Regions from separate parts of the Streptomyces sp. NPDC048416 genome, predicted to be linked through region 3. Evidence: riboswitches for the same ligand, from Rfam matches in the RefSeq annotation. Region 3 holds a riboswitch; each other region holds the start of a gene.
What was found. Region 3 has a riboswitch for thiamine pyrophosphate ahead of ACGFW5_RS07060 (thiamine ABC transporter substrate binding subunit). Riboswitches for the same ligand answer to the same signal wherever they lie in the genome.
Positions count from the first base shown of each region.

Region 1: another riboswitch for thiamine pyrophosphate. It lies ahead of thiO (glycine oxidase ThiO); the one in region 3 lies ahead of ACGFW5_RS07060 (thiamine ABC transporter substrate binding subunit).
Region 2: another riboswitch for thiamine pyrophosphate. It lies ahead of thiC (phosphomethylpyrimidine synthase ThiC); the one in region 3 lies ahead of ACGFW5_RS07060 (thiamine ABC transporter substrate binding subunit).

Region 1 covers NZ_JBICXU010000013.1:2,158-12,439, reverse strand. Annotated here, with positions in the region: gene ACGFW5_RS18445 (deoxyribonuclease IV) at 1-40, opposite strand, end outside; gene pknB (Stk1 family PASTA domain-containing Ser/Thr kinase) at 48-2,024, opposite strand; gene ACGFW5_RS18435 (thiazole synthase) at 2,152-2,985, opposite strand; gene thiS (sulfur carrier protein ThiS) at 2,989-3,189, opposite strand; gene thiO (glycine oxidase ThiO) at 3,186-4,367, opposite strand; TPP riboswitch at 4,365-4,477, opposite strand; gene ACGFW5_RS18420 (NAD(P)/FAD-dependent oxidoreductase) at 4,723-5,955, shown strand; gene ACGFW5_RS18415 (Rv2175c family DNA-binding protein) at 6,730-7,095, shown strand; gene thiE (thiamine phosphate synthase) at 7,205-7,855, shown strand; gene metF (methylenetetrahydrofolate reductase [NAD(P)H]) at 8,142-9,059, shown strand; gene ACGFW5_RS18400 (hypothetical protein) at 9,121-10,020, shown strand; gene ACGFW5_RS18395 (phytoene desaturase family protein) at 10,174-10,282, opposite strand, start outside.
Region 2 covers NZ_JBICXU010000006.1:92,384-102,665, reverse strand. Annotated here, with positions in the region: gene ACGFW5_RS10465 (LacI family DNA-binding transcriptional regulator) at 239-1,390, shown strand; gene ACGFW5_RS10460 (metallophosphoesterase) at 1,671-3,068, shown strand; gene ACGFW5_RS10455 (hypothetical protein) at 3,242-4,081, shown strand; gene ACGFW5_RS10450 (acyltransferase family protein) at 4,717-5,811, shown strand; gene ACGFW5_RS10445 (VOC family protein) at 6,163-6,516, shown strand; gene thiC (phosphomethylpyrimidine synthase ThiC) at 6,641-8,428, opposite strand; TPP riboswitch at 8,421-8,555, opposite strand; gene ACGFW5_RS10435 (YibE/F family protein) at 8,627-9,973, shown strand; gene ACGFW5_RS10430 (SsgA family sporulation/cell division regulator) at 10,011-10,282, opposite strand, start outside.
Region 3 covers NZ_JBICXU010000004.1:99,997-110,278, forward strand. Annotated here, with positions in the region: gene ACGFW5_RS07040 (LOG family protein) at 238-1,368, shown strand; gene ACGFW5_RS07045 (hypothetical protein) at 1,487-2,386, shown strand; gene ACGFW5_RS07050 (ABC transporter ATP-binding protein) at 2,962-4,002, opposite strand; gene ACGFW5_RS07055 (ABC transporter permease) at 4,002-5,615, opposite strand; gene ACGFW5_RS07060 (thiamine ABC transporter substrate binding subunit) at 5,693-6,793, opposite strand; TPP riboswitch at 6,876-6,996, opposite strand; gene rlmN (23S rRNA (adenine(2503)-C(2))-methyltransferase RlmN) at 7,061-8,173, opposite strand; gene ACGFW5_RS07070 (phosphatidate cytidylyltransferase) at 8,343-9,452, opposite strand; gene frr (ribosome recycling factor) at 9,452-10,009, opposite strand; gene pyrH (UMP kinase) at 10,134-10,282, opposite strand, start outside.

The DNA of each region.
Region 1 (10,282 bases), on a different contig from region 3:
CACCGGCCACGGGGACGTGGCCGCCGATGGGGTTGCGCATGGGGTGACTACAGTCCCTTGGTGGTGATCGTGACGGTGGAGCCCTCGGGTGCCTGGGCGCCGGCGGCGACGGACTGACCGGAGACCTCGTCGCTGAGGAAGGGGAAGCTGCGGTCGACCTTCACCTTGAATCCGGCCGCCTCCAGGGCCTTCTGGGCGTCGTCGGCGCTCTCGCCGGTCACCTTGGGCACGGTGACCGTCCGAGGGCCCTTGGACACGGTCAGGGTGACGGTGTCGCCCTTGGTGAGCCGGGCGTGCTGCGGGGACGACTGCGCGGCCACCTTGCCCGCGTCCTGCGGGGAGTTGACCTGCTCGGGCGCCACGGCCACCTTCAGGCCGGCGTCCTGGAGGGCGGAGGTGGCGTCGGCCAGCGTGTCACCGACGACCACGGGCATGTCGACGGGGGCGCCCTTGCTGACGACGAGCGCGACCGCCGTGTCCGTGTGCCGCTTGACGCCGGCGGGCGGATCGGTACGGATCACCGCGCCCTGCGCGACGCTGTCGCTGAACTCGCTGGTGGTGTCGCCGGGCGCGAAGCCCGCCTTGTTCAGCTCGTCCTTGGCCCGGTCCAGCGGCATCCCGTCCAGCTTGGGCACCTGAGCCGTCTCGGGACCGCGCGAGACGACCAGCGTGACCGAGCCGTTGCCGCGGATGCGGGCACCGGTGGCCGGGTCGGTCGAGATGACCTGGCCGCGCTCGACGGTGTCGCTGAACTGCCGGTCGACCTTCTTGACGCCGAGCCCGGCGCCCGAGAGCTTCTGCTTCGCCGCGTCCTCGCTGCGCCCGATGAGCGCGGGGACGCGGGTGAACTGGCCGGAGTTGATGTACCAGACGCCCGCGCCGACCCCGAGGACCACCAGGAGCGCGGTCACCAGGGCGATGAGCCCGCGCCGCCCGGCGAACCGGCTCCGGGCCGTCCGCGCGGCCGGCTGCGGCTCCGGGTCCTCCTCGCTGCGCCGCGGGATGATCAGCCGGCTGGTGCGGTTCACCGGCTCCTGCCCGGCGTTCTCCGCGGGCAGCGGTACGCCCGCCGGTGTCACCGGGGTCGTCGCGGCCCGGGGGATCACGCTCGTACGGTCCTCGGCTCCGGCGCCGCCTGCCGCGCCGCTCGCGCCCGGCGGTACGGCGTCCAGCTGCTCGTCGTCGAGCGCGGCGCGGGCCGTGCGGGTCAGCGCGAGCAGGGCCACCGCGTCGTGCGGGCGCACCTCGGGGTTGCGGGCGGTCGCCGATGCGACCAGGTCGTCCAGCTCGATGGCGAGGCCGGGCACGGCCGCGGACGGCGCGGGCATGCCCTCGTGGAGGTGGGCGTAGAGGATCTGGGCGGGGGTGTCCCCGTGGTGCGGCTTGGCGCCGGTCAGCATCTCGTACAGGACCACGCCGCACGCGTACACGTCGGCGCGGGTGTCGGCGGTGCCGTGCTCGATCTGCTCGGGCGCGAGGTAGGAGACGGTCCCAAGGACGGAGCCGGTGGTGCTCGTCACCGAGTCCACGGCCCGCACCAGGCCGAAGTCGGCGACCTTGACCCGGCCGTCGTCGCCGATCAGGACGTTCTCGGGCTTCATGTCCCGGTGGACGAAGCCGGCCCGGTGGGCGGCGCCGAGTGCGGCGAGTACCGGTTCCAGGATGTCGAGGGCCGCACGCGGCTGGAGCGCGCCGCGCTCGCGCAGCACATCACGCAGGGTGCAGCCCGCGATGTACTCCATGGCGAGATAGACGTACTGGTCCTGCGCGCCCTGGTCGAAGACGCCGACCACATTGGGGTGCGCGAGCCTGGCCACCGACTTGGCCTCGCGGATGAAGCGCTCCACGAAGGTGGCGTCGGCGGCGAGGCCGGGGTGCATCACCTTGAGGGCGAGCACCCGGTCGAGGCGGGTGTCGACGGCCCGGTAGACCGTGGCCATACCGCCGACGGCGATGCGCGCGTCGACGCGGTAGCGGCCGTCGAGCACCTGCCCGACGAGGGGGTCATGAAGGGTCGTATCCACGGGGAGAGTTTACGAGCGCCCCGCGACGCCCTTCACGCCGCGTGCGTTGCTGGGCCCGTACTGAAGCCGAGCTGTGACGCGGACCTGCTCCTTCGCCGCCGCGAGTGACGGGGGCCGCTCTGCTGGATCATGCCGGGCCCGCGGGGTCCGACCCGGACGGAACGGCCTGGAACGCCGGGCGCTCGGGGTCGAGCGCGGCCCGCCCCTCCATCGCCGAGGACGCCTCGGCGAAGTGGCGGCGCGGGATGCGGCCCGCGCGGTGGGCCAGCCGGCCCGCCTCCACCGCGTGCCGCATCGCCTCCGCCATCAGGACCGGCTCCTGGGCCCGGGTCACCGCGGAGGCGAGCATCACCGCGGAACAGCCGAGCTCCATCGCGAGCGCCACGTCGGAGGCCGTGCCCGCACCCGCGTCGAGGATCACCGGGACGCCCGCCCGGTCCACGATCAGCTCGAAGTTGTGCGGGTTGCGGATGCCGAGCCCCGAGCCGATGGGGGAGCCGAGCGGCATGATCGCCGCGCAGCCGACGTCCTCCAGCTTGCGCGCGAGGACCGGGTCGTCGTTGGTGTACGGCAGCACCGTGAACCCGTCGTCGACCAGCGTCTCGGCGGCGTCGAGCAGTTCGATCGGGTCGGGCAGCAGGGTGCGCTCGTCGGCCACGACCTCCAGTTTCACCCAGTGCGTGCCCAGCGCCTCCCGGGCCAGGCGCGCGGTGAGCACGGCCTCGCCCGCGGTGAAGCAGCCCGCCGTGTTGGGCAGGACGCTGATGCCGAGCCGTTCGAGGACGGACAGGACCGAGCCCTGCACGGTCGGATCGAGACGGCGCATGGCGACCGTGGTCAGCTCGGTGCCGGACACCGCGAGCGCGCGTTCCAGGGTGGCGAGGCTCGGCGCCCCGCCGGTGCCCATGATGAGCCGGGAGCCGAAGGTGGTGTCGGCGATGGTCAGCACGTCGTCGGCCATGGTTCAGCCCCCCTGCACGGCGGTAAGGACCTCGACGCGGTCACCGTCGCCGAGCGTGGTCGTCGGCCAGGCGCTGCGCGGCACGACCGCCTCGTTGACGGCGGCGGCGACACCGGAGCGGGACGGGGTGAGGGCGGCGACGAGGGCGTCGAGGGTGGTGCCCAAGGCAAGCGCTCGGGGCTCGCCGTTGACGGAGACGGTCATGCGGTCGTCAGCTCCCAGGGTGCGTGGGCGAAGCGGCGGGGGGTGAACGGGCGTGCCTCGTCGGGCAGTTCACCGGTGGCGAGGACGTGCGCCATGACATCGCCGGTCACGGCGGTGAGCAGCACCCCGTTGCGGTAGTGCCCGGTGGCGAGCAGCAGCCCGGGCAGCGCCGTCGGGCCGAGCAGCGGCGCGTTGTCGGGGGAGGCGGGGCGCAGGCCCGCCCGGGTCTCGGTGAGCGGGAGCTCGGTGATGCCCGGCACCAACTCGTGGGCGTCGCGCAGCAGTTGGTAGACCCCGCCCGCGGTGACCGTGGTGTCCCAGCCGAGCTCTTCGCTGGTGGCGCCGAGCACGAGTTCGCCGTTCTCACGCGGTACGAGATAGACGTCGCTGCCCCGCACCACCGCCCGCACCGTCCTGGACAGGAACGGCGCGTACGCGGGCGGCACGGTCAGGCGCAGGACCTGGCCCTTCACGGGACGTACGGGCGGAAGGACTTCTTCCGGTACGCCCTTCAGGCGGCCGCTGAGGCTGCCGGCGGCGAGCACGACCTGGTCGGCTGCAAGCTCGGTGCCGTCCGCCAGGACGACCCCGGCCGCCCGTTCCCGTACGACCACGAGCCGCTCGGCCCAGCCGTACGCGAAGCGCACGCCGGCCTCCGCGCAGGCGGCGACCAGCGCCGCGGCCAGGCGGCGCGGGTCGATCTGGTGGTCGCCGTCGACCCGCAGGCCGCCGCGCACACCCGGCGCGAGCATGGGCTCGAGGCGGCGGCAGTCGCGCCCGGAAAGCCACTCGGACTCCAGACCGCAGCGGACCTGGAGCGCGTGCAGGTCGCGCAGGTGGGCGCGGTCGTCGGAGTCCAGGGCCACGGCCAGGGTGCCGCATGCGCGGTACCCCGTGTCCAGCCCGGTGGTCTCGCTCAGCTCGGCGACGAAGGCCGGGTAGCGGCGGGCGGATTCGACGTTCAGGGCGAGCAGTCTCTGCTCGCCGTAGTGGAGTTCGGTGACGGCGGCGAGCATCCCGGCCGCGACCTGGGCGGCGCCGCCGCCCGGCTCGGGGTCGACGAGCACGACGTCGAGGCCGCGCTGGGCGGCCCGCCAGGCGGTGACGAGCCCGATGACACCGCCCCCGACCACCAGGACGTCGGACCCGTTCCCGGGCCTGTCGTGTGAAGAACGCATGGGCGTCCAGCCCCTCCCTTCGCCGGCATGACCCGGATCAGGTTCGTACGGTCGGAGGCCGCCCAGCCTCCCTCTCAGCCCGGTGCGTCCGGGCTCCCGCGAGTGCTTTACGCCTGCCACCATAGCCCGAGCCGTCGGCCCGCAGTAAGGGAGCGTCCGGGCGGCCAAGGGCGCGTATGCCGACGCTGCGGGGGTGCGCGCGTCGAGGGGGGCGGGGCCTGGGGGTGGGCGCGCCCAGGGGGCCGAGGTGGGCCCGGGTGGTGCGCGCGTCGAGGGGGTCGGGATGGGCCCCGGGGTCTGCGCGCGCCGACACGGCCCCTTACCTGACGAATGGTCAGCTGCTTATGGTGATCGCGTGAGCGAACAGCAGACGCACCAGACGCAATCCGAAGCGCGGCACGTGGTCGTCGTGGGCGCGGGCATGGCCGGCGTGCAGACCGCGGTGGCCCTGCGTGAACAGGGCTTCCCCGGCGCCATCACCCTCATCGGCGCCGAACCCCACCAGCCCTACGACCGGCCCCCGCTGTCCAAGGCGGTCCTGCTCGGCAAGGCCGAGGGCTCGGCCTTCGAGGTCGACTTCGAAGCGCTCGGCGTCGACCTGCGCCTGGGCCTTGAGGTCACCGGGGTGCGCCCGGCCGAGCACCGCGTGGTGACCGAGGCGGGCGAGGTCGGCTACGACACCCTCGTCATCGCGACCGGCGCCGAACCCCTCACCCTGCCCGGCAGCGGGGGAGTGCCCGGCGTCCACCTGCTGCGCACCCTCGACGACGCGCGGCGCCTTCGCCCGGTCCTCGACCAGCGGCACCGGATCGTGGTGGTGGGCGCGGGCTGGATCGGCGCGGAGTTCGCCACCGCCGCCCGCGACGCGGGCTGTGAGGTCACCGTCGTGGAAGCGGCCGACCATCCGCTCGCCGGGGTGCTCCCGACGGAGGTCGCCGCCCCGATGGCCGCCTGGTACGCCGAATCGGGCGCCGAACTCGTCACCGGCGCCCGGGTGGAGGCGGTCGTGCCGGGCGAGGTACGGCTCGCCGACGGCCGGGCCCTGCCCGCCGACGCGGTGGTCATCGGCATCGGCGCCCGCCCCGCGACGGGGTGGCTGGCCGGTTCGGACATCGCGCTCGGCCCCGAGGGAGCGATCACGGCGGACGCCCGCCTGCGCACCTCGCTGCCCGACGTGTACGCGGTGGGCGACTGCGCCTCGTTCCCCTCGGCCCGGTTCGGCGAACGCCTGCTGGTCCACCACTGGGACAACGCGCTCCAGGGCCCGCGCACGGTGGCCGCCGACATCGTGGGCGAGGCCCCCGCCGACTACGACCCGGTGCCGTACTTCTGGTCCGAGCAGTTCGGCCGCTTCGTCCAGTACGCGGGCCACCACCGCGACACCGACGAACTGGTCCGGCGCGGCGACCCGTCGTCGACCCCGTGGTCGGTCTGCTGGCTCAGGGACGGCGCGCTGGTCGCGGTCCTGGCGGTGGGCCGCCCCAGAGACCTGGCCCAGGGCCGCAAACTGATCGAATCCGCGACACCGATGTCCCCGGCCCAGCTGGCGGACCCGTCCGTACCGCTGAAGTCGGCGACGCTGCGTTAGCGCGGTGGCCGCGCGGCGGGTTGGCGCGACGGGTGCGGTGCTGGGTGCCCCACAGGGGCGCGGGGAACTGCGCGACCAGCCACGCACGGTCCGCAGCCGTAAGCCGGCCCTGGGGCTTCGCCCCAGACCCCGCCGCGCCTGAACGGCGCTCGTCCTCAATCGCCGGACAGGCTGAAGATGCCCATGCCGGTCGGCATCGAGCAGCCAAGGGGCGCGGGGCTGTGTCGCCGCGCCGCGGTGGGCACGACCGATGGGCGCAGGTCGCCCTACAGGGGCGCGGGGAACTGCGCGACCGGCCACGCACGGTCCGCAGCCGCAAGGCGGTCCGGGGCTTCGCCCCAGACCCCGCCGCGCCTGAACGGCGCTCGTCCTCAATCGCCGGACAGGCTGAAGATGCCCATGCCGGTCGGCACCGAGCAGCCAAGGGGCAGGGGGCTGTGTCGTCGCGTGGCGGTGGGCGCGGCCGATGGGCGCCGGTTGCCCTACAGGGGCGCGGGGCTGTGTCGTTGCGCGGCGGTGGGCGCGACGGGTTGGCGCCGGTTGCCCTACAGGGGCGCGGGGAACTGCGCGACCAGCCACGCACGGTCCGCAGCCGTAAGCCGGTCCGGGGCTTCGCCCCTTGCCTCACAGGGCCGCGGGGAACCCGCGACCGGCTCAGAACGGCCGGCAACCCCGGCAGCCGCCCCCGCCGGGGCAGCCCGAAGGGGGCCGGGGCGCAGCCCCCGAGGGACCACCCCGGTACCGAGTGTCAGTCGGAGGTGGCACGCTTGTCCCGTGACCGAGATTGACGCAAAGATTGATGCTCTCGTCCCCGCCTGGCTCCACCTCCCCGACATCGCGGAGATGCTGGACGTGGAGGTGACGCGCGTACGGCAGCTGGTCAAGGAGGGCCAGCTCATCGCCGTACGCCGAGGTGAGAACAGGGCCCTGCAGGTGCCGGCCGCCTTCATCGACACCGACAAGGTGGTCAAGGGCCTCACCGGCACCCTGACGCTCCTGAGGGACGACGGTTTCTCCGACGAGGAGATGCTGGAGTGGCTGTTCACTCCCGACCCGAGCCTGCCCGGCACCCCCGCGCAGGCCCTCAGTGAGAACCGCGGCACGGAGGTGAAGCGCCGCGCCCAGGCGCTCGCCCTCTGAGCCGAGCGAGCCCACCCACCAGCGCCGACAACCCGCGGTGTACGGTCCGGTCCAGCCGGCCCGTACACCGCGCGGCCCGGCCGAAGACGAACACAACGGGGGACCTTCCATGCCCACGGCCCGTGAGCAGCTTGCCGACGCCCGGCTCTACCTGTGCACCGACGCACGCAGGCGTCAGGGCGACCTGCCCGAGTTCCTGGACGCCGTCCTGTCGTCCGGCGTGGACATCGTGCAGCTGCGGGACAAGGGCATGGAGGCCGCCGAAGAGCTCGACCACCTGGCCGTCTTCGCCGACGCGTGCCGCCGTCACGGCAAGCTGCTCTCGGTGAACGACCGGGCCGACGTCGCGCACGCGATCGGCGCCGACGTGCTGCACCTGGGCCAGGGCGACCTACCGGTGCCCGCCGCCCGGGCCATCCTGGGCGACGACGTGCTGATCGGCCGCTCCACGCACGCGGAGGCCGAGGCCGCCGCGGCCGCCGCCGAACCGGGCGTGGACTACTTCTGCACCGGCCCCTGCTGGCCCACCCCCACCAAGCCGGGCCGCCAGGCGCCGGGCCTCGGCCTGGTGCGCCACACCGCCTCGCTCGCCACCGCCCGGCCCTGGTTCGCGATCGGCGGCATCGACGCGGGCAACCTGGACGAGGTCCTGGACGCGGGAGCGGACCGCGTCGTGGTCGTACGGGCGATCACCGAGGCCGCCGACCCGGCCGCGGCCGCCGCCGACCTGGCCAAGCGGGTCAGGGAGCGGCAGGTCTAGGGGGTGTCTGGTGGATCATGGCCGGGGGTGCGGCGCCTGGCACGGCACCTCGCGGCGTTGCCGAAACGCCCCGATAGCTCCGCTATCACGACGTTCCGGCGCCTTGCGATGCACCGCACCAGGCGCCGCACCCTGACCGACCCTGATCCACCAGACACCCCCTAGCCCGGGGGCCACCCGCGCCGGGTGGACCGATCATGTCCGAGGGATGGACAGAAGTCCGACAATGTGGACAATTTGCCCCCGTTCTGTTGGGGGACCGACCACCCCTGGCTAACCTGCCCATATGGCCCATGGCACAGCTTCCACCCGGACTGATCGCGCGCGCACCGTGCGCGACATGCTCGCGACCGGCGAGACCACGTACTCCTTCGAGTTCTACGCGCCCAAGACCGAGAAGGGTGAGCGGAACCTCTGGAACGCGCTGCGCCGGGTCGAGGCGGTAGCCCCCGACTTCGTCTCCGTGACGTACGGGGCGGGCGGCACCACCCGTACCGGAACCGTCGAGGCCACCCAGCAGATCACCGAGGACACCACCCTCACCCCGGTCGCCCACCTCACCGCCGTCGGGCACTCCATCGCGGAGCTGCGCCACACGGTGGGCCAGTACGCCGACGCCGGCATCCGCAACATCCTCGCGGTGCGCGGCGACCCGAAGGGCGACCCGATGGGCGAGTGGGTCAAGCACCCCCAGGGCGTGACCTACGCGGCCGAACTGGTCTCGCTCATCCGGGAGTCCGGCGACTTCTGCGTCGGCGTCGCCGCCTTCCCCGAGATGCATCCCCGCTCCACCGACTGGAATGCCGACATCCGGAACTTCGTGGACAAGTGCCGCGCGGGCGCCGACTACGCCATCACGCAGATGTTCTTCGAGCCCGAGAACTACGCGCGGCTGCGCGACCGGGTCGCGGCGGCCGGCTGCGACACCCCGATCATCCCCGAGGTCATGCCCGTGACCAGCGTGAAGCAGCTGGAGCGGTTGCCCCAGCTCAGCACCGCGGTCTTCCCCGCCGACCTCAGGGACCGGATGCTGGCGGTCAAGGACGATCCGGCCGCTGTACGCTCCATTGGCATCGAGTTCGCCACTGAGTTCTGCTCACGGCTGCTCGCCGATGGCGTTCCCGGGTTGCACTTCATTACCCTCAACAACTCCACGGCGACGCTCGAAATCTACGAGAATCTCGGTCTGCACCAGCAGGCGTAGCCGGAAACCGGTACCCGGGTCGGGGGACAGCCGCACCCGGGACAGGAGAAGAGGGGCGTACATGGGCTGGACGGTCCTCTACATCGCGTTCGCGATCGTCGCACTGTGGCTGCTGGGGGAGGTGCTGCTGCAGTACAAGGCGCGACTGCGCTGGCGACTGCTGGCCTTCACGGGGTTCCTGGGCGTGGTCCTCGGTGTTCTGCTCTCGTCGGTCCTCGTGATCGTCCTTGGCGTGATCACCTTCGCCGTCGGCCAGGTGTACGTCACCCTGTCCTTCCGCAAGGGCTTCTCCACCGGCTGGGCGCTGGGCGGAAGGCCGGGCGCGAGCCGCCGCCGCAGGGCCGCCCGCAAGAGTGCCGCCGTGGCGCAGCCGGCCCTTGAGGTCACCGACCTCCAGTACGAGAGCGGAGCCGAAGCCGACGCCTCCCCGGACGCCAACGGCCAGACCCCGCAGGGCGATTCGGTCTACGAACCGCAGCCCATGCCCGACGAGACCGGCCAGTACGGCATCTACAGCCCCGCCCAGCAGGCCGAGGTGCAGGCGACGCAGACGCAGGCGCAGCCCGCCTACGGCGCGTACGACCCGCAGCAGCCCTACGCCGACCCGTACGCCGATCCCTACGCCCCGCAGTACGACGAGAGCGGCGCCGGGCAGCAGCAGTACGCCGCCTACTCCGACCCGTACATCGGCAACGGCGGTCAGGCGTACGGCACTTACCAGGGCTACGACAGCTTCGGCGGCCAGCAGCCCTACGCCGACCCGCTCGCCGCGCAGTACGGCACGGACACCCCGCCCGGCGGCGTCTGGGTGCCGCACCAGCGCGACGGGGAGCAGGCGTACGCCCCCTATGAGCAGCAGCAGGTCCAGCAGCAGGGCCAACAGCCGCCCCACCAGCCGTACGACCCGAACCAGCCCGACCTGCCCTACCACCCGGAGCAGCAGCAGCCCTATCGCTACTGACCGCGCGCCGTCCCCCTTGCCACGGTCCGGGAAGTCCGCACGGGGTGCTCGCGGCCCGCTCCGATGAGTCCGCGCCGGGCGCTCACCGCGGGCCCGCAAGTCCGCGCCGCGGGGTTTTCGAGGCGGGCCGCCACCGGTGCGTCCATGCGGCCCTCACTGCGAGCCCCGGAAGTCCTCCCCCTCGACGATCAGGCCGGCCACCAGCGCGCCGGACATCCCGGCGTGCGCGAGGCCGCCGCCCGGGTGGGACCAGCCGCCCGCC
Region 2 (10,282 bases), on a different contig from region 3:
CGCGCCGGTGGCTCGCGCCGTAGCGCGCATCACCCGTGAAGGTGAGTTGAGACCTCTCCGATACATCGGACAGTTGGCAGCCGTCCACGGATCGACAAGCGCCACCACAACGCGATTGCGCCGAACTCCCTTGCATACCAAGGTCATTGGCTGCCGACGATCATGCAGAAACGTGCCTGTCAACGCGTGCATATGCACCCGGGCCAACCGCCCGTCATCCCCCTACTATCGGGTCGCCATGACAGCAGCAGGGAAGCACCAGGTGAGCCGGTCGACCGGTCGCCGGCTGGGGCGGGCGGGCATTCGGGACGTGGCCGCCGCCGCCGGTGTCTCCATCACGACCGTCTCAGACGCGCTCAACGGCAAGGGCCGGCTCCCCGACGCCACCCGCCGCCACGTCCGCGAGGTCGCAGACCGGCTGGGCTACCGCCCATCCGCAGCGGCCCGCACGCTCCGTACCGGCAAGTCCGGCCTCATCGGCCTGACCGTGACGACCTACGGGGATGAACCTTTCACCTTCACCGAATTCGCCTACTTCGCCGAAATGGCGAGAGCCGCGACCTCCGCCGCGCTGGCCCGCGGCTACGCCCTCGTCATCCTTCCCGCCACCTCACGCCGCAGCCCCGCGGACGTCTGGTCGAACGTCGCCCTCGACGGCACCGTCGTCATCGACCCCTCCGACCAGGACCCCGTCGTCACCGAACTCGTACGCCAGGGCCTTCCCGTCGTCTCCGACGGCCGCCCGGCGGGCAGCCTGCCCGTCACGGCGTGGGTGGACAACGACCACGAGGCCGCCGTACTCGACCTGCTCGACCACCTCGCCGCGGCCGGCGCCCGCCGGATCGGCCTGCTCACCGGCACGACCACCGACACCTACACCCGCCTTTCCACCGAGGCCTACCTGACCTGGTGCACCCGCGTCGGGCAGGACCCTGTGTACGAGTCCTACCCGGCCCACGACCCCTGTGCGGGCGCCGTCGCAGCCGACCGGCTGCTCGCCCGACCCGACCGGCCCGACGCCGTCTACGGACTCTTCGACCCCAACGGCACCGATCTGCTCGCGGCCGCCCGGCGCTACGGAATGCGCGTACCGGAGGACCTGCTCCTGGTGTGCTGCAGCGAATCCACGGTGTACGCCACCACAGAGCCGCCCATCACCACCCTCTCGCTCAAACCGCGGCGCATCGGCACGGCCGTCGTGCAGCTCCTCATCGACGCGATCGAAGGGATCGACAACGGCCATCCGATCGAGCAGGTGATACCGACCGAACTGATCGTGCGGACGTCGTCCCAGCGCCGGCCGCCGCGCACCACGGTCAGCCCTCCCCGTTCCCCGGCGAAGGGCCAGTCCGGCCAGCCGGGTCAACCCGGCCAGCCCGGCCAGAACTGATGGGTCTCCGGCCGGGCTTCGACCCCCGGCCGGACGCCGCGGGACCCCGGGCCGTCCGACCACGGAGATCGGTCAGGTCCGAACCACAGAGATCGGTCAGGTCCGGACCACCACATTGGGGACATAACCACCGCCGAACCCCGCTCGCACCCGGATTGACCACCCCTGGTGCGTCACACAGCATGAGGCGCATTCCTATGATGGGCGCACGACACCACGGATCCCGCCCGACCTGGCGGCTCCCAGGGTGTACGGCGGCGCGACGGTGGTGGAGGGGTCGATGACTCAGGGGGCCGGTCAGGGACCCGTGCGGACGGAGACGTTGCGTGACTTCCGGGTGCCGCCGTACGCGCAACAGGCCCCCGTGCCACCACCGGAGGAACCGCCCGCCCAGCCGGAGCCGGCTGCCCCGGGACTCCGTTACGAGCCGGCGGCCCAGGAACCTCTCCACGCGCCGGTGACCCAGGAGCTCCGTCAGGAGCCGGTGGTTCCGGAATTCCGGCACGCGCCGGTGGTCGCGGAACTCCGCCACGAAGCGGTGGTCCTGGACCCCCGTCAAGAGCCGACGGTCCTGAATCCCGGTCAGGAGCCGGCGGTTCCGGATCCCGGTCAAGAGCCGGCGGTTCCGGATCCCGGTCAAGAGCCGGCCGTCCTGGAGCTCCGCCAAGAGCCGGTGGCCACGCGCCCGGGAGCACCCGCGCCCATTCCGCCCTCTCCGGCGCCCGGCGCAATCCCCTATCCGGATGACGAGCCGCCCGAGGGATACACACCGACCGCTCGCGACCTCCCGATCATCAACCGGGGCGACACCGTCCAGGTGCCCGTGGTCGAGCCCGCCCCCGCGCAGGCACCGGAGGGCCCCGGCCCGCTGTACGTCGTCGGCGACGTCCACGGCTACCTCGACGAACTCCTGGCCGCCCTGCGCGCCCAGGGGCTCATCGACGAATCCGGCAACTGGGCCGCGGGCACCGCGCGCCTGTGGTTCCTCGGCGACTTCACCGACCGCGGCCCCGACGGCATCGGCGTCATCGACCTGGTCATGCGGCTCTCCGCCGAGGCCGCGGCCGCCGGCGGCTACTGCAAGGCCCTCATGGGCAACCACGAGCTGCTGCTCATCGGCGCCAAGCGGTTCGCCGACACCCCGGTCAACTCCGGCGCGGGAACCGCCACTTTCCAGGCGGCCTGGCTGCTCAACGGCGGCCAGAAGGCCGACATGGACCGGCTCCAGGACGTCCACCTGCAGTGGATGTCGCGACTCGACGCGATCGAGCAGGAGGACGGCCACCTGCTCATGCACTCCGACACGACCGCCTACCTGGATTACGGCGACTCCATCGAGGCGGTCAACGACACCGTCCACGCCATTCTCAACCGCAACGACGCCGACGAATGCTGGGACCTGTTCCGCAAGCTCACCAAGCGGTTCGCGTTCCGCGACGGCTCCGGCCCCGAGGCCGCACGCGAACTGCTCTCGGCGTACGGCGGACAGCGCGTGGTGCACGGCCACAGCCCGATCCCGTACCTGCTCGGCGAGGTCGGCACCGAGGACGGCGAGGAGGACTCGCGCCCGGTGGTCGAGGGCCCGCACCTGTACGCCGACGGTCTCGCCATCGCCATGGACGGCGGCGTGACCATGGCCGGAAAACTGCTGGTCCAGCAACTCCCGCTGCATGACTGAGGGGTGACAGGGCAGGCGTTCCGCAAAGCGCCGGGTATGCCATTTCCGGAAACACCCTGTCACCCTGTGCCGTAGCGGCTCTACCATCGGGTCATCCGTAGCAGGCTCTCCTCCGTTTCCGCCCAACTGCCCGTTCACCAGGCGGGCTTCCCGGCCCTACGGAGCATCGGGGGATGCACATGAACAGCGCTCCGCACCTGCTTCCCGAGGACCGCCAGGAGTTCGAGCGGATCCTCGACGAGGCGCTGCGCACCGCGCATGAACGGCCCGAGCTGTCCGGCATCGGCGAGCGCCTCAACGCCGTGCAGCTGCGCACCATGGTGCTCGCCGCCGGCTCCTTCATCACGGAGCGGGCGGGCCCGGAGTACGAGAACTACGTCACGGCACGCGAAGACCTGCGGGCACCGGGCGCCGTGCCCGACGCCGCCCTCCTGCCGCCCGACGGCACCGCGTTCGAGCCCTCGGGCGCGGGCGTCGGCGCGGTCGTCACCGTGCTGGCCCCGGTGCTCGCGGGGACCGCCGCCGCGATTTTCCTGCTGGTCGGCTACATCCTGAAGATGCTCAACCCGGTGCCCGCCTTCGCCGACACCATGCTGACGGCCGGCTGGTTCTTCGGCGCGCTGACGGCGGCCGCGATCCTCGCAGCCGCCGTCGGACTTCTGATCACCGCGGTACGCAACGGAGCGACGCAGGTGGTGGCGGTCGACGAGGCGAGCGAGGCGGACGCACCCGACGAACGCACCCAGGAACTCTCCCGCGCCCGCGAAGCCTGGCGCCACGCCCTGCTGGAACGCGGGATCTACCCGTTCCTGCGCGACGCGCTCGCCGACCCGAGTGTCGACCCCGGCGCTCCGGCACCCCGGCGCCCGACGGGCCGCATCCCTTCCCTCGGCTACGACCGCCCGGGCTTCGGCAGCCCCGATGAAGGCAGCTCCCCCACCAGCCATCCCAGCTTCACCAGTCCGGACTTCACCAGCCCCGACTTCGGCGGCCCCGAGCACCAGCCGGACTGACCGGGCCGGGGCGTCGACTGCTTCGCAGGTCGTTCGTCGTCGCGCCCGGCCCCGCTGTTCCGCGGTATTCGCGGCATTCGGCCGGGCCGGGTGAACCCGGCCGCCCGTCCCTGATACGACGGTCCGATGGTAAGCTCCCGTGCCGCAGTGGTCGGTGCCAAGGGGGGCAGCGACGTATCCACCCCACACGGTGGATAGGGGGAACGGATGGAACGGTCGACGACAAGGCCGTTGACAATGGGGACGAAAAGTTTCTCGACTGTCGCGCCCGGTACGACTACGCAATTCTCGGTTCTCCCGCAGCGGGGTCGACGCACAGGGCGGCTTTTTACTGCATTCCTCTGCTGACGCATGGGGGTTGCCGACGACGGTGTGTCAAGAATCGTCGACCACAACAAGACAACAGCTGGGCCGAAGCACCGCTGACAGGCATCGTCGGCGCCGGGTCAGCAGCACCGCGCGGGAGCCTGTGAACAGGCCCTACGCAGCGGTGATCCCCGCATCAGGTATTGGACTCGGGGCGGAGCACGGTCCGCTCTCGTGACGAGAAGAGAAATTGCGTGACCGTACTGTCAGACCAGACCGGCATACCCGTGTCACGTTCAGGGACGCAGCCCGCATCGGCTCCCGTCGGCATGCCTTCGCATTTGAAGTCGCTGACCGGACTGCGGTGGGTGGCGGCCCTGGCCATCTTCCTGATGCATTTCGCCTATGAGGCGGATTTCTGGGGCCATGCCCGGCAGGTGAATGCGCTTCGATGGCTCACCCTCGGGGCCCCGTCCGCGGTGTCGTTCTTCTTCATCCTCTCGGGCTTCGTCCTGGCCTGGTCGCAAGGGACGAGGTCCGTGCGCCGGCGGACGTTCTACTGGAACCGGTTCGCCCGGATCTACCCCGCCCATCTGGTGACCTTCCTGGCCGCCGTGCTCCTCCTGGTGCGGGAAGGCCAGCAGCTGAGCGGGCGCGTGGCGCTGACGAACCTGACGCTGACGCAGTCGTGGATCCCCAACCAGCCCGATTTCTGGTTCGGCTTCAACGGGGTGTCCTGGTCCCTGAGCTGCGAGTTCTTCTTCTACTTCACCTTCCCCTTCCTGCTGCCGGGGTTGCTGCGCATGAGCGACCGCGGCCTGTACCGGGTGCTCGCGGCCATGACGGCGCTCGCCCTGCTGATGCCCGCGGCGGCCATGTGGATGGCCGACCACGCCGGTTGGCGTGACAGCTACCTCTCCTACATCCTGCCGCCGGCGCGGCTGCCCGAATTCGTCGCCGGCATCGTGCTTGCCCTCCTGGTCAAGCGGGGCAGCTGGCGCGGCCCCGGGCTGCTCGTGAGCGGGGCCCTGTGCACGGTCGCCCTGCTGTGGCTGACCCGCATCGTCCCGGACGCGTTCCACTTCGGGGCGTGCACCCTCATTCCGTACCTCCTGCTGATCCCGGCTGCCGCACGGGCCGATGTGCGCGGGACCTCGTCGTGGATGCGGGGCCGGATCGTGGTCTATCTGGGACAGGTCTCCTTCTGCTTCTACCTGGTCCACGAACTCGTCATCTTCGCTGCCGACCACATCCTGAGGAAGCACCACAACATCGGGACCGCGCCCGCCGTGATCACGGTGTTCTGCGTTTCCCTCGTCCTGGCAGCCCTTCTGCACGAGGCCGTCGAGAAGCCGCTCGCGCGCATTCTCAAGACCATCGCCCCGGGCAGAAAGCGCCCCGCGGCGGACACGGCGAAGGCGTAGCCCGCCCGGCCATTCACCGGAGTCGAGCTTTCGCCGAAGAGCTCGACTCCCCTCCCTCACCCTTCGCTGTGGCCCCGAGCCTTTTTCCGCTCGGGGCCACACCGTTTTCGCAGGGCGATCGGGACTGAACGGCGGGCGTCGCGGCTGACTTGTCGGGGTGGCCGCCAGAGCGGGAACAACACCTGCTCCCGGACCGGAGCCCGTCGGGACGGTGGGCCCGGCTCAGCCCGAGAAGGGACCAACTGTGATGTCCCACCAGGTTGGTTCCTGACGCGACCACGGAGGACTTGGTGGATTGGGAAGATTGGCGGCTTTCCGGGGTGGGCCGCCGGTCTGCCTATGCTCAGGCCCATGGCACTGGAATGGGAACAGATCATCGTCGACTCCGCCGACCCCGTCGCTCTCGGGCGCTGGTGGGCGGAAGCTCTCGGCTGGGTTGTGGTCGACGAATCCGAGGAGATCATCGAGATCCGGCCTGAGCCGGACCGGATGCCGGGCCTGCTCTTCGTGCCTGTCCCCGACGGCAAGACGTCGAAGAACCGGCTCCACCCCGACTTCCGCCCTGACGACCAGGAGGCCGAGGTTGCCCGGCTGCTCTCCCTCGGCGCCCAGCGCGTCGACGCCGTGCAGGACGGGCAGCACTGGGTGACCCTCCTCGACCCGGAGGGCAACGAGTTCTGCGTCCTGGGTGAGCGGAAGGGCTGAGCGGGGGCCGGGCCCCATGTGGGGAGCCGTCCCGACTGGACCCGGCATGGCTGCTGAGACGGCCTCGAATCACTCCGAGGCCATCTCAGAAGGTCAGCCCTTCAGAGGGTCAGCCCTCAGAGGATCAGTCCGCAATAGGCAGGTACAGCCGATTTCCCTGCGCGGCGAACTCCTCCGACTTGGCAAGCATCCCCGCTCGCGCCTCATCGTCGCTGGTCAGCGGGTCATCGCCGCCGAACTGCTCCGTGATGCTTCGACTGATCTTCATCGAGCAGAACTTCGGACCGCACATCGAGCAGAAGTGCGCGGTCTTGGCCGGCTCCGCGGGCAGCGTCTCGTCGTGGAACTCCCGGGCCGTGACCGGGTCGAGGGCCAGGTTGAACTGGTCCTCCCAGCGGAACTCGAACCGGGCGTCCGAGAGCGCGTCGTCCCACTCCTGCGCGCCCGGGTGCCCCTTGGCCAGGTCCGCCGCGTGCGCGGCGATCTTGTACGTGATGACGCCGGTCTTGACGTCGTCACGGTTGGGCAGGCCAAGGTGCTCCTTGGGCGTGACGTAGCAGAGCATCGCGGTACCCCACCAGGCGATCATCGCCGCACCGATGCCGGAGGTGATGTGGTCGTAGGCGGGCGCCACATCGGTGGTCAGCGGCCCCAGGGTGTAGAACGGGGCCTCGTCGCAGATCTCCTGCTGGAGGTCGATGTTCTCCTTGATCTTGTGCATCGGGACGTGTCCCGGGCCCTCGATCATCGTCTGTACGTTGTGACGCTTGGCGATCGTGTTGAGTTCCCCGAGCGTGCGCAGTTCCGCGAACTGCGCCTCGTCGTTGGCGTCCGCGATGGAGCCGGGCCGCAGGCCGTCGCCCAGCGAGTACGTGACGTCGTACGACGCGAGGATGTCGCAGAGCTCCTCGAAGTTCTCGTACAGGAACGACTCCCTGTGGTGCGCCAGGCACCAGGCCGCCATGATCGAACCGCCGCGCGAGACGATGCCGGTCTTGCGGCGGGCGGTCAGCGGCACATAGCGCAGCAGGACACCGGCGTGGACCGTCATGTAGTCCACGCCCTGCTCGGCCTGCTCGATGACCGTGTCCTTGTAGATCTCCCAGGTCAGGTCCTCGGCACGCCCGTCGACCTTCTCCAGGGCCTGGTACAGCGGCACCGTGCCGATGGGCACGGGGGAGTTGCGGAGCACCCACTCGCGGGTCGTGTGGATGTTGCGGCCGGTGGAGAGGTCCATGACCGTGTCCGCGCCCCACTGGGTGGCCCAGGTCATCTTGTCGACCTCCTCCTCAATGGAGGAGGTGACCGCGGAGTTCCCGATGTTGGCGTTGACCTTCACCAGGAAACGCTTGCCGATGATCATCGGCTCGATCTCGGGGTGGTTGATGTTGGCGGGCAGCACCGCGCGGCCCGCCGCGATCTCCTCGCGGACGACCTCGGGGGAGACGTTCTCGCGGATCGCGACGTACTCCATCTCCGGGGTGATCTCGCCGCGCCGCGCATACGCGAGCTGGCTGACGGCCTGGCCGCCACGGCCCCGGCGCGGCTGGCGCGGACGGCCGGGGAAGACCGCGTCGAGGTTCTTCAGGCCCCCGCGCGGCGAGGTGTGCTTGATGCCGTCGTCCTCGGGGCGCACCGGGCGCCCGGCGTACTCCTCGGTGTCGCCGCGCCCGATGATCCAGTTCTCCCGGAGCGGGGCGAGGCCGCGGCGGACGTCCGTTTCGACGCCCGGGTCGGTGTACGGCCCCGACGTGTCGTACAGCGTCACGGCCTTGCCGTTGGTGAGGTGCACCTGCCGGACCGGCACCTTGAGGTCGGGGCGCGAACCCTCGATGTACCCCTTGTGCCAGCCGATGGACTTCCCGCTCTCCTCAGTGCTGGAGGCAGGCGTGCGTGCGTCCTGAACGGTCATGAGACCTACTCCCTACGCCGGCATTACCCGGTAACAGGTTCGGCGGTCGGCGCAGCCTCGTCCGTACGGTTCGTACGGTTTTCAGCGCCCTCTCAGCCCGGTGCTCCGAGCTCCCGCGTGTGCAAAGGTGTCACCACGCTAGCGTCCTCACTGGCGCGCTGAACAGAGGGCCCCCTCCGTTCTTGCGATGATCGGGCGGTGACCTCACCAGAACCGCACCCCCCGCACCCCACGGGCGGACCCGGCCACGGGCACGGCCACTCGCACAGCCATGGGCCCGCCGCCCCCGTGTCGAAACACCTCCGCAAAGTCATCGCCGCGGTGCTGATTCCCTTCTCCACGGCGGTACTTGTGGGCCTCGTGGTGCTCTGGCCCGGCGGCGCCCCGCCGCATCAGCGCACCGGGGTCGGCTTCGACCGCCAGACCCAGCAGGCCAAGGTCATCACCGTGGACAAGGTGGATTGCAAGTCGGTCAACGCCGGTCAGGCTCCGTCGAACGGTGACACGTCCACGGCCGAGAGCCAGCAGGCACGCAACACCCCGAGCAAACCGTGCGGCAAGGCCACCGTCGAGGTCACATCGGGCAAGGAGAAGGGCCGCACGTTCACCGAGATCGTCCAGCCCGACTCGCCCCGCCAACTGCACGCGGGCCAGGGCGTGATCGTCTCGTACGCCCCCGACGCCCCCCATGACCTACAATATTCGGTGACCGATGTGAACCGCCGCTTCCCGATGGCGCTGCTGGCGGGGATCTTCGCACTCGCGGTCGTGATCGTCGGCCGGCTGCGCGGAGTGATGGCACTGGTCGCCCTCGTCGTCTCGTTCGCCGTCCTGACCCTGTTCATCCTTCCGGCGGTGTTGCAGGGCTCCAATCCGCTGCTTGTGGCGGTGGTCGGGGCGAGCGCCATCATGCTGATCGCGCTCTACATGTGCCACGGCCTGTCCGCGCGCACCTCCGTCGCCGTCCTCGGCACCCTTGTCTCACTCATGCTGATCGGGCTGCTCGGCTCGCTCTTCATCGGCTGGGCCGCACTCACCGGCAACACCGACGACAACACCGGCCTCATCCACGGCCTCTACCCCCGCATCGACATGTCCGGCCTGCTGCTCGCGGGCGTCATCATCGGCTCGCTCGGCGTGCTCGACGACGTGACGGTCACACAGACGTCGGCGGTCTGGGAGCTGCACGAGGCGAACCCGACGATGGGCCCGCGCGGTCTGTACCGGGCGGGCATCCGGATCGGCCGCGACCACATCGCGTCGGTGGTCAACACGCTGGTGCTCGCCTATGCGGGCGCCGCGCTGCCGCTGTTGCTGCTGTTCTCGATCGCGCAGAGCAGTGTGGGCACGGTGGCCAACAGCGAGCTCGTGGCCGAGGAGATCGTCCGCACGCTTGTCGGCTCGATCGGACTTGTCGCCTCCGTGCCGTTGACCACCGCGCTGGCCGCCCTGGTGGTCTCCGCCGACCGGCCGGTCCCCGTCGTCCGTACGGGGCCGCGGCTCCGGGCGGCACGCGGCGGTGGCGGCCACCGCCGCAGGAAATAGCCGGAGCGGGAACGTACGGGCGGGGGCGGCGAATTGCTCAGCCGGCGTTCTCCTCCGCCAGGATGCGTCCGAGCGCGTCCTCCAGATGCTCGTCGAACTCTCCGAGCGTCCACTCCTGCCCCAGCGGTACGAGCTTGTCAGTACGGTCGAGGAAGGCCACGAGGGGCGCGGCTCCGGCCCGGAAGAGGGCCTGGTCGGCGCCCACTTGGAGCCGGATGTGGACGTCGGAGAGCTCGTCAGGGTCGCTCGGCTCGATCCGCACATCACCGTCCCCGGTCGGTCCGTTGATGCCGTCGAGGAGCAGTTCAC
Region 3 (10,282 bases):
CACCCGAAGACCGACCTCTCAAGGGGCGCGGGGAACTGCGCGAGCAACCAGCAACGGCCCGCGCCCGGCAACCGCGAGCAACCAGCAACGGCCCGCACCCGGCAACCGCGAGCAACCAGCAACGGCCCGCGCCCGAAAGACGGCGCAGCCGAAGGCGGCATCGAGGGGCCCGGGGTCCAACGGGCCCAGGCTCACCCGAAAGCGGCCCAGCACAGCGCAGCGCCTAGCATGGACGCCGTGTTCGACGCAGAAGAGACACCCCGCCCCCCGGGCAGCGACACCGAGATCGAATCCCTCGCCGAATTCGACACGGTCACCGCCAAGCGCAGCGACCTCGCCGGGTTCCGCGTACAGTCCGTCGACCTGACGGCCCGTACGCCCGCGCTGCTCGACACCGACACCGCCGGCGCCGTCTTCCTCGGCTGCGCGATGGATCCGGACGCGGCGGCCAAGGTCAGGGCCGACGGCGCCCTGGTCTTCCCGCCGGTGCCGCACCTGCCGTTCGACCCGTACCGCGGCGCGCTCTACTCCCCCGCCGAACTCTTCGCGTCGCTCGACGAGGGCTACGAACGCACCCCGGACGCGTTGTCGTACGCGTGGTTCCAGCGGACCAGCACCGACGGCGACATCTTCTCCTCGATGCTGCGCTCCATCCACGACGACGCGGTCTCCGACGCCCTGGACGAACTGCTCGTCGGGGCGCGGGTGGTGGGCGTGATGGGCGGCCACGCGATGGCCCGCGGCACGACCGAGTACCAGGGCGCCGCCGTGCTCGGGCGGACCCTGGCCCGTGCCGGTTTCACGGTCGCGACCGGCGGCGGACCCGGTGCGATGGAGGCCGCGAACCTGGGTGCGTACGCGGCTCCCTTCGACGACGCGATGCTGGGCTCCGCGCTCGAACTCCTCGCCAAGGAGCCCTCGTTCAGGCCGTCCGTGTCGCAGTGGGCGCGCGCGGCCTTCGAGGTCCGTACGAGGTGGCCGCGCGGCGGAACCTCGGTGGGCATCCCCACCTGGTTCTACGGCCACGAGCCCCCGAACGCCTTCGCGAACGCCATCGCCAAGTACTTCGCCAACGCCACCCGCGAGGACGGCCTGCTGGCCCGCTCCAACGCGGGCGTCGTCTTCCTGCCCGGCGCGGCCGGCACCGTACAGGAGATCTTCGACAACGCGACGCCGAACTACTACGAGTCGCGGGGCACCCCGACGCCGATGGTGCTGGTCGACCGCGCGCACTGGACGGAGCGGCTGCCGACCTGGCCGCTGCTTCAGGCGCTGGCGCGGGACCGCCCGATGGCGGCCCGGATCGCGCTGGTGGACTCGGTGTCCGAGGCGCCCGACGCGCTGGCCCGCATGTCGAGCGAGGTCTGAGGTCGCCGAGCGGGGCGGGCCGAAAAGTACCGGGCACCAGGCAACTCCCAAAGGGCGGTAAACGTCTGGTAAAGCGAAGTGGGGTGAACCGGTTGCCCCCGCCATGAACGGAGTCCCCGTGCTGCTCGGTCTGCTGACCGCCATCGCCGCCTCGGTCTGTTACGGCACGGGCTCGGTCCTGCAAGCCGTCGGGTCCCGCAAGTCCGCCCGCCGCGACGCGGCCGCGAGCGACCGTACCCAGCACGGTGGTCCCAGCCTCTCCTCCACCGCGAAGGCGGCGACGACCTGGGAATTCATCGTCGGCACGGTCCTCGACTTCGTCGGGTTCGGGCTCGGCGCGCTGGCCGCCCGGCTGCTCCCCCTCTTCCTCTCCCAGACGGTGATCAGCGCGAACCTGGTCATCACGGCGGTGCTCAGCGTCAAGCTCCTCGGCATCCGGCTGAGCCGCGCGGAGTGGACGTCCATCGGCGTGGTCTGCTCGGCCCTGGTCCTGCTCGCCTCGGCGGCGGGCCACGAGGGCAGCGGGCACACGGAGTTGGCCACGCACGGGTGGCTCCTGGCGGTCGCGCTGCTCCTGATGGCCGGCGGCACGGTGGCCGTACGTCTCCTGGGCGCCCGCGCCGCGATCCTCGCCGGGCTCCTGTCGGGCCTGGGCTTCGGCGCGCTCGGCGTGGGGGTCCGCATCCTGAACGGCATCGACCCGTTCGATCCCGGCGCGCTGCTCGGCGACCCCGCCCTGTACGCGATCCTCGTGGCCGGGGCCGGCGGCATGTACCTGCACACGGTGGCCCTGCAGATCGGCTCGGTGAACGGTGCGACGGCGGCGCTCGTGGTGGGCGAGACGGTGCTGCCGGGTGCGATCGGTGTGCTGTGGCTGGGCGACGCGTCTCGGGCGGGCCTGGCGTGGATGGCGGTCCTGGGTTTCGTCCTCGCGGTGGCCGGGGCGGTGGCGGTGGCGTGGTTCGGCTCCCCCGAGGCCCCGGAGGCCCGCCCCGCGGACCTGGCCCGGGTGGGCTGACGGGCTGGGCGGCGCCCCGGGCCCTGGGGGGTTTTCCCACCCACCCACCCGCCCGTACAGCTCATTGCATGCGCTGACCCCTGGGACTCCGCCCCAGACCCCACGCGGGGGCTCCGCCCCCTGCACCCCCGTTTCGCGCCTAAAGGGCGCTCGTCCTCAAACGCCGGACAGGCTGAAGATGCCCGAGCAACCCAGCACGGCCACTGCACCAGTGCCGATAGGGGCGCGGGGAACTGCGCGAACACCGTCCACGACCCGCGGACGACCACGGGTATAGGGGCGCGGGGAACTGCGCGAGAAGCGACCACGGCCTGCGGACGAAAGGGGGATTTCAGGGGCGCGAGGAACTGCGCGAAAAGCCCCCACGGTCCGCAGCGAACAACGGATTTCAGGGGCGCGGGGAACTGCGCAAAAGCGACCACGGCCCGCACCCGAAAGCCGGCCCTCAAGGGGCGCGGGGAACTGCGCGAAAAGCGACCACGACCCGCAGGGGACGACGGGTTCATGGGCGCGAGGAACTGCGCGGCAAGCAGCCGCAAACGGCCGCGGTCGCGCTCGTCCCGCCCCCGGAGGGTTTAGGGAAGGGGCGGGGTGGGGGAATCCCCCAGCACCACCACCTCGCCCGCCGCGAAGGCGACCCCCACCCCCGCCCCCACCTCCGGCGCGGACGCGACTTCGCACTCCGCCTCCAGCGCCGGCCCGCCCCCGGGCCGAAGTCGTACGGCCACGTGACTGCCGCGGAACGTCCGCGCCGTCACCTCGCACGCCAACCCCTCCCGCTCCCCGACGAGCCGCACGCCCGCAGGGCGAATCAGGAGCCGTACCTGACCCTGCGGGGAGCCCGCCGGGACCGGCACCTTGCCCCACGGCGTGTCGGCCGCCTCCCCGGCCACCGTCGCAGGGACCACGTTCTCGAAGCCGAGGAAGCGGGCCACGAACTCCGATGCAGGGTGCTGCCAGACCTCCAGCGGCGTGCCGGTCTGCGCGATGCGCCCGTCCCGCATCACCACGACCCGGTCGGCCAGGGCGAACGCCTCGCCCTGGTCGTGGGTGACGGCCAGCACAGTCGTACCCAACTGGCCGAACAGCGCCCGGAGTTCGACCACGAGGCGTTCGCGCAGGGTGCGGTCGAGCTGGCCCAGCGGCTCGTCCAGCATCAGCAGCCGGGGCGAGGGCGCGAGCGCGCGGGCGAGTGCGACACGCTGCTGTTCGCCGCCGGACAGCGCGGCGACGGCCCGCCTTCCGGCGCCGGGCAGCCCGACCAGGTCAAGCAACTCCGCGACCCTGCGCGCCTGTTCACCCCGCGAAGCTCTGCGCATGCGCAGCCCGAACGCCACGTTGCCGGCGACGTCGCGCTGCGGGAAGAGCTGGTGGTCCTGGAACATCAGGCCGAGCCCACGCTTGTGCACGGGCACCCCCGCCTGGTCGGCGCCGTCCAGCAACACCCGCCCGTCGTCCGGGGGTTGGAGGCCGGCCACGACCCGCAGCAGGGTGGACTTGCCGCTGCCGCTCGGCCCGAGCACGCACACCGTCTCGTGGTCGGCGACCTCCAGGTCGACCGCGTCGAGCGCGGCGCGCCCGGCGAACCGTACGGTCACACCGTCGAGTCTCAGCATCAGAACTCCCCGCTCCGGTCGGTCCTGATCCGTTCGAGGACGAGCAGCGACACCGCGCACACCACCATCAAAATCGTGCTGAGGGCCATGGCCTGGCCGTAGTTGAGGTCGCCCGCCCGGCCGAGCAGCCGGGCCACCGCGACGGGCAGCGTCGGGTGGTCGGGCCGGGCGATGAAGACGGTCGCCCCGAACTCGCCGAGCGAGACCGCGAAGGCGAAGCCCGCCGCGACGAGCAGCGCCCGGCGCACCAGCGGCAGATCCACCTCGCGCCAGGCCCGCAGCGGGGAGGCCCCGAGTACGGCCGCCGCCTCGCGCAGGCGTCCGTCCACCGCGCGCAGCACCGGCAGCATGATCCGTACGACGAAGGGCGTACCGACCAGTGCCTGGGCGAGCGGCACCAGGATCCAGGAGGTCCTGAGGTCCAGCGGCGGCTTGTCGAGGGTGATCAGGAAGCCGAAGCCGACGGTCACGGCGGAGACGCCGAGCGGCAGCATCAGGAGGGCGTCGAAGCCCCGCATGAGGCGGCCGCTGCCCCGTCGGGCCAGGGCCGCCGCCGCGAGTCCGCCGACCGCCAGCGCGATCGCGGTGGCGGCGAGCGCGTACTGGAGCGAGTTCCAGATCGCCTCGATGGGCGGCACCAGGAAGCTGCCGTTGTCGCCGGCGTCCTGGAGGGCCCGGTAGTAGCCGAGGCCGTAGCCACCGGGGGTGTCGAGGGAGCGCTCGACGAGGACGCCGACGGGCAGCAGGATCAGCAGGGCCACGACGGCGAGGACCGAGGCGAGCAGCGTGCGCTGCGCGGCGCCGCGCGGGCGGCGGGACGTCTGGGCCGGGTCCACGAGGGTGAGGGCGCTCTCGCGGCGGCGCGTCGCCCAGGCGTGCACGGCGAGGATCGCGCCGACCGCGGCGAACTGCACGATCGTCAGGACGGCCGCGGTCGGCAGGTCGAGGAGTTCGGCGGTCTCGCGGTAGATCTCCACTTCGAGGGTGGAGAAGGTGGGGCCGCCGAGGATCTGGACGACGCCGAAGGAGGTGAAGGTGAAGAGGAACACCATGAGCGCGGCCGCGGCGACGGCGGGGCCGAGCGCGGGCAGGGTGACCCTGCGCCAGGCCCCGAGGCGGGAGGCCCCGAGGACACGGGCGGCCTCTTCCTGACGGGGGTCGAGCTGCGACCACAGGCCGCCGACGGTGCGTACGACGACGGCGTAGTTGAAGAAGACGTGCGCGAGCAGGATCGCCCACACCGTGGTGTCGAGGCGTACGCCCCACAGCTGGTCGAGGAGGCCGCCGCGGCCCAGCAGCGCCAGGAACGCGGTGCCCACGACGACCGTCGGCAGCACGAACGGGACGGTGACCACGGCGCGGAGGAGCTGTTTGCCGGGGAAGTCGAGGCGGGCGAAGACATAGGCGCCGGGCAGCGCGATCACCAGGGTGAGCGCGGTGGAGGCGAGCGCCTGCCAGGTGGTGAACCACAGGACGTGAGCGATGTCCGGGTCGGTCAGCACCTCGCCGATCCGCCCGAAGTGCCAGGCGCCCTGCGCCGTGAGCCCGCGGCCGACGATGGCGGCCACGGGCCAGGCGAAGAACAGGGCGAAGAACGCGAGCGGCGCGGCCATGAGCCCGAACCGCACCGCGTTGCCCCGCACGGCGCTCCGCCGCGCCGGCTTCCGGGGCGGCTTGCCCGGCGGGCGGCCTACTTCAGGACGAGCGAGGACCACGTCTTGACCCACTGGTCACGGTTCTTGGCGATCGTGTCGGGGGCGACGGTCGCCGAGTCGGTGATCTTCGCACCGAACCTGGTGAATTCGGCGGGCACCGCCGCGTCCTTGGCGACCGGGTCCACGAACATCTGGAGCGGCATGTCCTCCTGGAACTTCTTCGAGATCAGGAAGTCCAGGAGCGCCTTGCCGCCTGCCTCGTTCTTTGCGCCCTTGAGCAGGCCCGCGAACTCTGTCTGGCGGAAGCAGGTGCCGGTGGCGACGCCGGTGGGGGCCTCGGTGGGCTTGGGGTCGGCGTAGATCACTTCGGCGGGCGGGCTGGAGGCGTAGGAGACGACGAGCGGCCGGTCGCCCTTGGCCTTCTTGCCGCCGGCCGAGCCGGAGAAGTCCGTGTTGTAGGCCTGCTCCCAGCCGTCGACGACCTTGACGCCGTTGGCCTTCAGCTTCTTCCAGTAGTCCTGCCAGCCGCCGTCGCCGTACTTGGCGACGGTGCCGAGCATGAAGCCGAGACCGGGCGAGGACGTCGCGACGTTCTCGGTCTCCAGGAGGTTCTTGTACTCGGGCTTGATCAGGTCGTCGAAGGACTGCGGGGGGCTGAGCTTCTTGTCCGCGAAGTACTTCTTGTCGTAATTGACGCAGATGTCGCCGGTGTCGATGGGGGTGACCCGGTGCTTGTCCTTGTCGAGCTGGTCCTCGACCGGCACCCGGTCCAGGCCCTTGGCGACGTACGGGGTGAAGATGCCGTTGTCCAGGGCGCGCGAGAGAAGGGTGTTGTCGACGCCGAAGAAGACGTCGCCGCGCGGGGAGCCCTTGGTGAGGATTTCCTGGTTGAGGGCGGCTCCGGCGTCGCCGCTCTTGAGGACCTTGACGGTGTAGCCGGTCTGGGCGGTGAATGCCTTGAGCACCGGGTCGGACGCGGCGAACGAGTCGTGGCTGACGAGCGTCACGGTCTTGCCGCCGGAGCCGCCGGTCGAGCCGGACGCCTTCTTGCCGTCCGAGCTGCCGCAGGCCGCGAGCGTGGCGACGCCGAGGGCGGCGGCGAGCGCACCGGCCGCGAGCCTCTTGGTACTGCGCATTTCTTCATTCCTCCTGGAGATGACCAGGAAGAGACGCGGCCCTGCCCGCACGACGTCCAGTCGTGCGGGCAGGGCGCAACAGCTTGAGTAATCGCCGAACTTCCTACCCCGCATGACCGGGGCAAGGTTCAGAGGGTCTGCGGTCCGTGTCCCATGAATGGGTACCGCACTCTCAGCGCTGTGGCGCTCCCCTGTCGGAATATGCAGATGTTTCCGGCCAGGTTACACGGGGCCCCCGGCCCGGCCCGGGCCGTTCTGCCCCTCGGACTACCGCTCCGTGGCGGCCAGCTGCCCGCAGGCTCCGTCGATCTCCTGGCCCCGGGTGTCGCGGACGGTCACGGGCACGCCATGGGCCGCGATGGCCTCGACGAACGCCTTCTCGTCCTCGGGCCGCGACGCCGTCCACTTGGAGCCGGGCGTCGGGTTCAGCGGGATCAGGTTGACGTGCACCCGCTTGCCCTTGAGGAGGCGGCCGAGCAGGTCACCGCGCCACGCCTGGTCGTTGATGTCGCGGATCAGGGCGTACTCGATGGAGATGCGGCGCCCGGACTTCTCGGCGTACTCCCATGCGGCGTCGAGCACTTCGCGCACCTTCCACCGGGTGTTGACCGGCACGAGGGTGTCGCGCAGTTCGTCGTCGGGGGCGTGCAGGCTGACCGCGAGACGGCACTTGAAGCCCTCGTCTGCGAAGCGGTGCATGGCGGGGACCAGGCCGACGGTGGAGACGGTGATGCCGCGCTGGGACAGGCCGAGGCCGTCGGGCTCGGGGTCGGTGAGGCGGCGGATGGAGCCGACGACCCGCTTGTAGTTGGCGAGCGGTTCGCCCATGCCCATGAAGACGATGTTGGAGAGACGGGCCGGGCCGCCGGGGACCTCGCCGTCGCGCAGGGCGCGCATGCCGTCGACGATCTGGTGCACGATCTCGGCGGTCGAGAGGTTGCGGTCCAGGCCCGCCTGGCCGGTGGCGCAGAACGGGCAGTTCATGCCGCAGCCGGCCTGCGAGGAGATGCACATCGTCACCCGGTCCGGGTAACGCATCAGGACGGACTCGACGAGCGTGCCGTCGTGCAGCTTCCACAGCGTCTTGCGGGTGGTGTCGTCGTCGCAGGAGATGTGCCGCACGACCGACATCAGGTCGGGCAGCAGCTCCTCCTGGAGCCGGCCGCGCGCGGCGAGCGGGATGTCGGTCCACTCGGCGGGGTTGTGGGCGTAGCGCGCGAAGTAGTGCTGCGAGAGCTGCTTGGCGCGGAACGGCTTCTCACCGATCGCGGCGACGGCTTCCTTGCGCTCGGCGGGCGACAGGTCGGCGAGGTGCCGCGGCGGCTGCTTCGCTCCGCGCGGCGCGGTGAAGGTCAGTTCTCCCGGAACGGGGCGTGCCATGAGCGGTAACTCCTCAGTACGACGAGGCCGGCGATCCCCGCTGGGCGCGGAGCAGGCGACGATACGGTGCCGAAGCCAGGAGACCTCACAGGATCACCCCGCGGACGCGAGGCCGAAAAGGGCGCGTCGCTCGCGAGCGACGCGCCCTTCAAGGGTAACCGGATGCCGCTCAGCCCGTGCCGACGAAGACCGCGAGCAGCAGCCACACCACCGGAGCGGTCGGCAGCAGCGAGTCCAGACGGTCCATGATGCCGCCATGGCCCGGCAGCAGGGTGCCCATGTCCTTGATGCCCAGGTCCCGCTTGATCATCGACTCGCCGAGGTCGCCGAGCGTGGCGCTCGCGGCCACCGCGACGCCGAGGAGCAGGCCCTGCCACCAGGTGCCGTCGTCGATCAGGAACTGCATGCACAGCGCGCCCGCCACCATCGCGAAGGACACCGCGCCGAACAGGCCCTCGCGGGTCTTTCCGGGGCTGATGCGCGGCGCCAGCTTGTGCTTGCCGAAGCGCCAGCCGATCGCGTACGCACCCGTGTCACTGACCACGGTCAGGAGCAGGAAGGTCAGCACCCGCCAGGGACCGTCGTCCGCGGCGAGCAGCATGGCGACGAACGTGGCGAGGAACGGCACGTAGAACGCCGCGAAGACGCCCGCGGTGACGTCCCGCAGATAGTTCTCGGGCGGCTCGGTCATCCGCCACACGAGCACCGCGAGCGCGGTGAGCGCCATCGCCACCCATGCGCCCTCGGCGCCGCTGACGTATCCGGCGACGACCATCGCCGCGCCGCCCACGGCGAGCGGCACGAGCGGCGCCTTGATCTGCTTGCGCTCTTCGAGGCGGCTGGTCAGCTCCCACAGGCCGACGACGACGGCGACCGCGACGACCCCGACGAAGACGGCCTTCACGACGAACAGGGAGGCGATGACGACCGCGCCCAGGGCGACACCGACCCCTATCGCGGACCGCAGATCGCGGCCCGCCCGCTTCTTCTCCGGCTGGGCGGGCACGGGCGGCGGAGGCGGAGTGCTTGCCATGGGCTCCTGCGGCGTCTCGTCGCGGAAGAGAGGACCGCCCGGCAGAGCGGTCCCCCGGTCACGTTCGTCGCGGTCTTCGGCGTCGTCGCCCGCGTCGGGCACGACGGGCATCGGCTGCGTCCGCGACACGGGCGGGGCGTCATACGGATCGTATGCAGGCCCCGCCGGGAACGCCCCCTGGGAAGGCCCCTCGGGGGTTCCCCAGTACGCGGGTCTCGGCGGAGCCCCCCAGGAAGAGTCGTTCATCAGACCTCTAGCAGCTCGGCTTCCTTGTGCTTGAGCAGCTCGTCGACCTGCGCCACGTACTTGGCGGTGGTGTCGTCGAGCTCCTTCTCCGCACGGCGGACCTCGTCCTCGCCGGACTCCTTGTCCTTGACGAGCTTGTCGAGGGCGTCCTTGGCCTTGCGGCGCACGGCGCGGATCGACACCTTGGAGTCCTCGGCCTTGGTGCGGGCAACCTTGATGTAGTCCTTGCGGCGCTCCTCGGTCAGCTCCGGGAAGTTCACGCGGATGATGCTGCCGTCGTTGCTGGGGTTGACGCCCAGGTCCGAGTCGCGGATGGCCTGCTCGATGTTGCGCAGCGCGCTCTTGTCGAACGGGGTCACCACCGCCATGCGCGGCTCCGGCACCGAGAAGGAGGCGAGCTGGTTGATCGGCGTCAGCGCGCCGTAGTAGTCCGCCACGATCTTGTTGAACATCGCCGGGTGCGCACGGCCGGTGCGGATCGCGGCGAAGTCCTCCTTGGCGACCACGACGGCCTTCTCCATCTTCTCCTCGGCCTCGAGGAGGGTTTCTTCGATCACCACTTGCTCCTGCATGTCTTGGGTGGGCCGGGAGTTCTCAGAGCGACCTGAGCCCTTGGGCCCTGGATAACCAGCGTCTTTCCCTGCACGGTGTCCGACCGGCAGGGGATTGTCCATCCCCCGGTCAGGCCCGGGTGCCCTGGTCGCTCACGAGCGTGCCGATCTTCTCACCCTTGACGGCGCGCGCGATGTTGCCGGCCGTAAGGAGCTCGAAGACGAGGATCGGGAGGTTGTTGTCGCGGCACAGGGTGATCGCGGTCATGTCGGCGACCT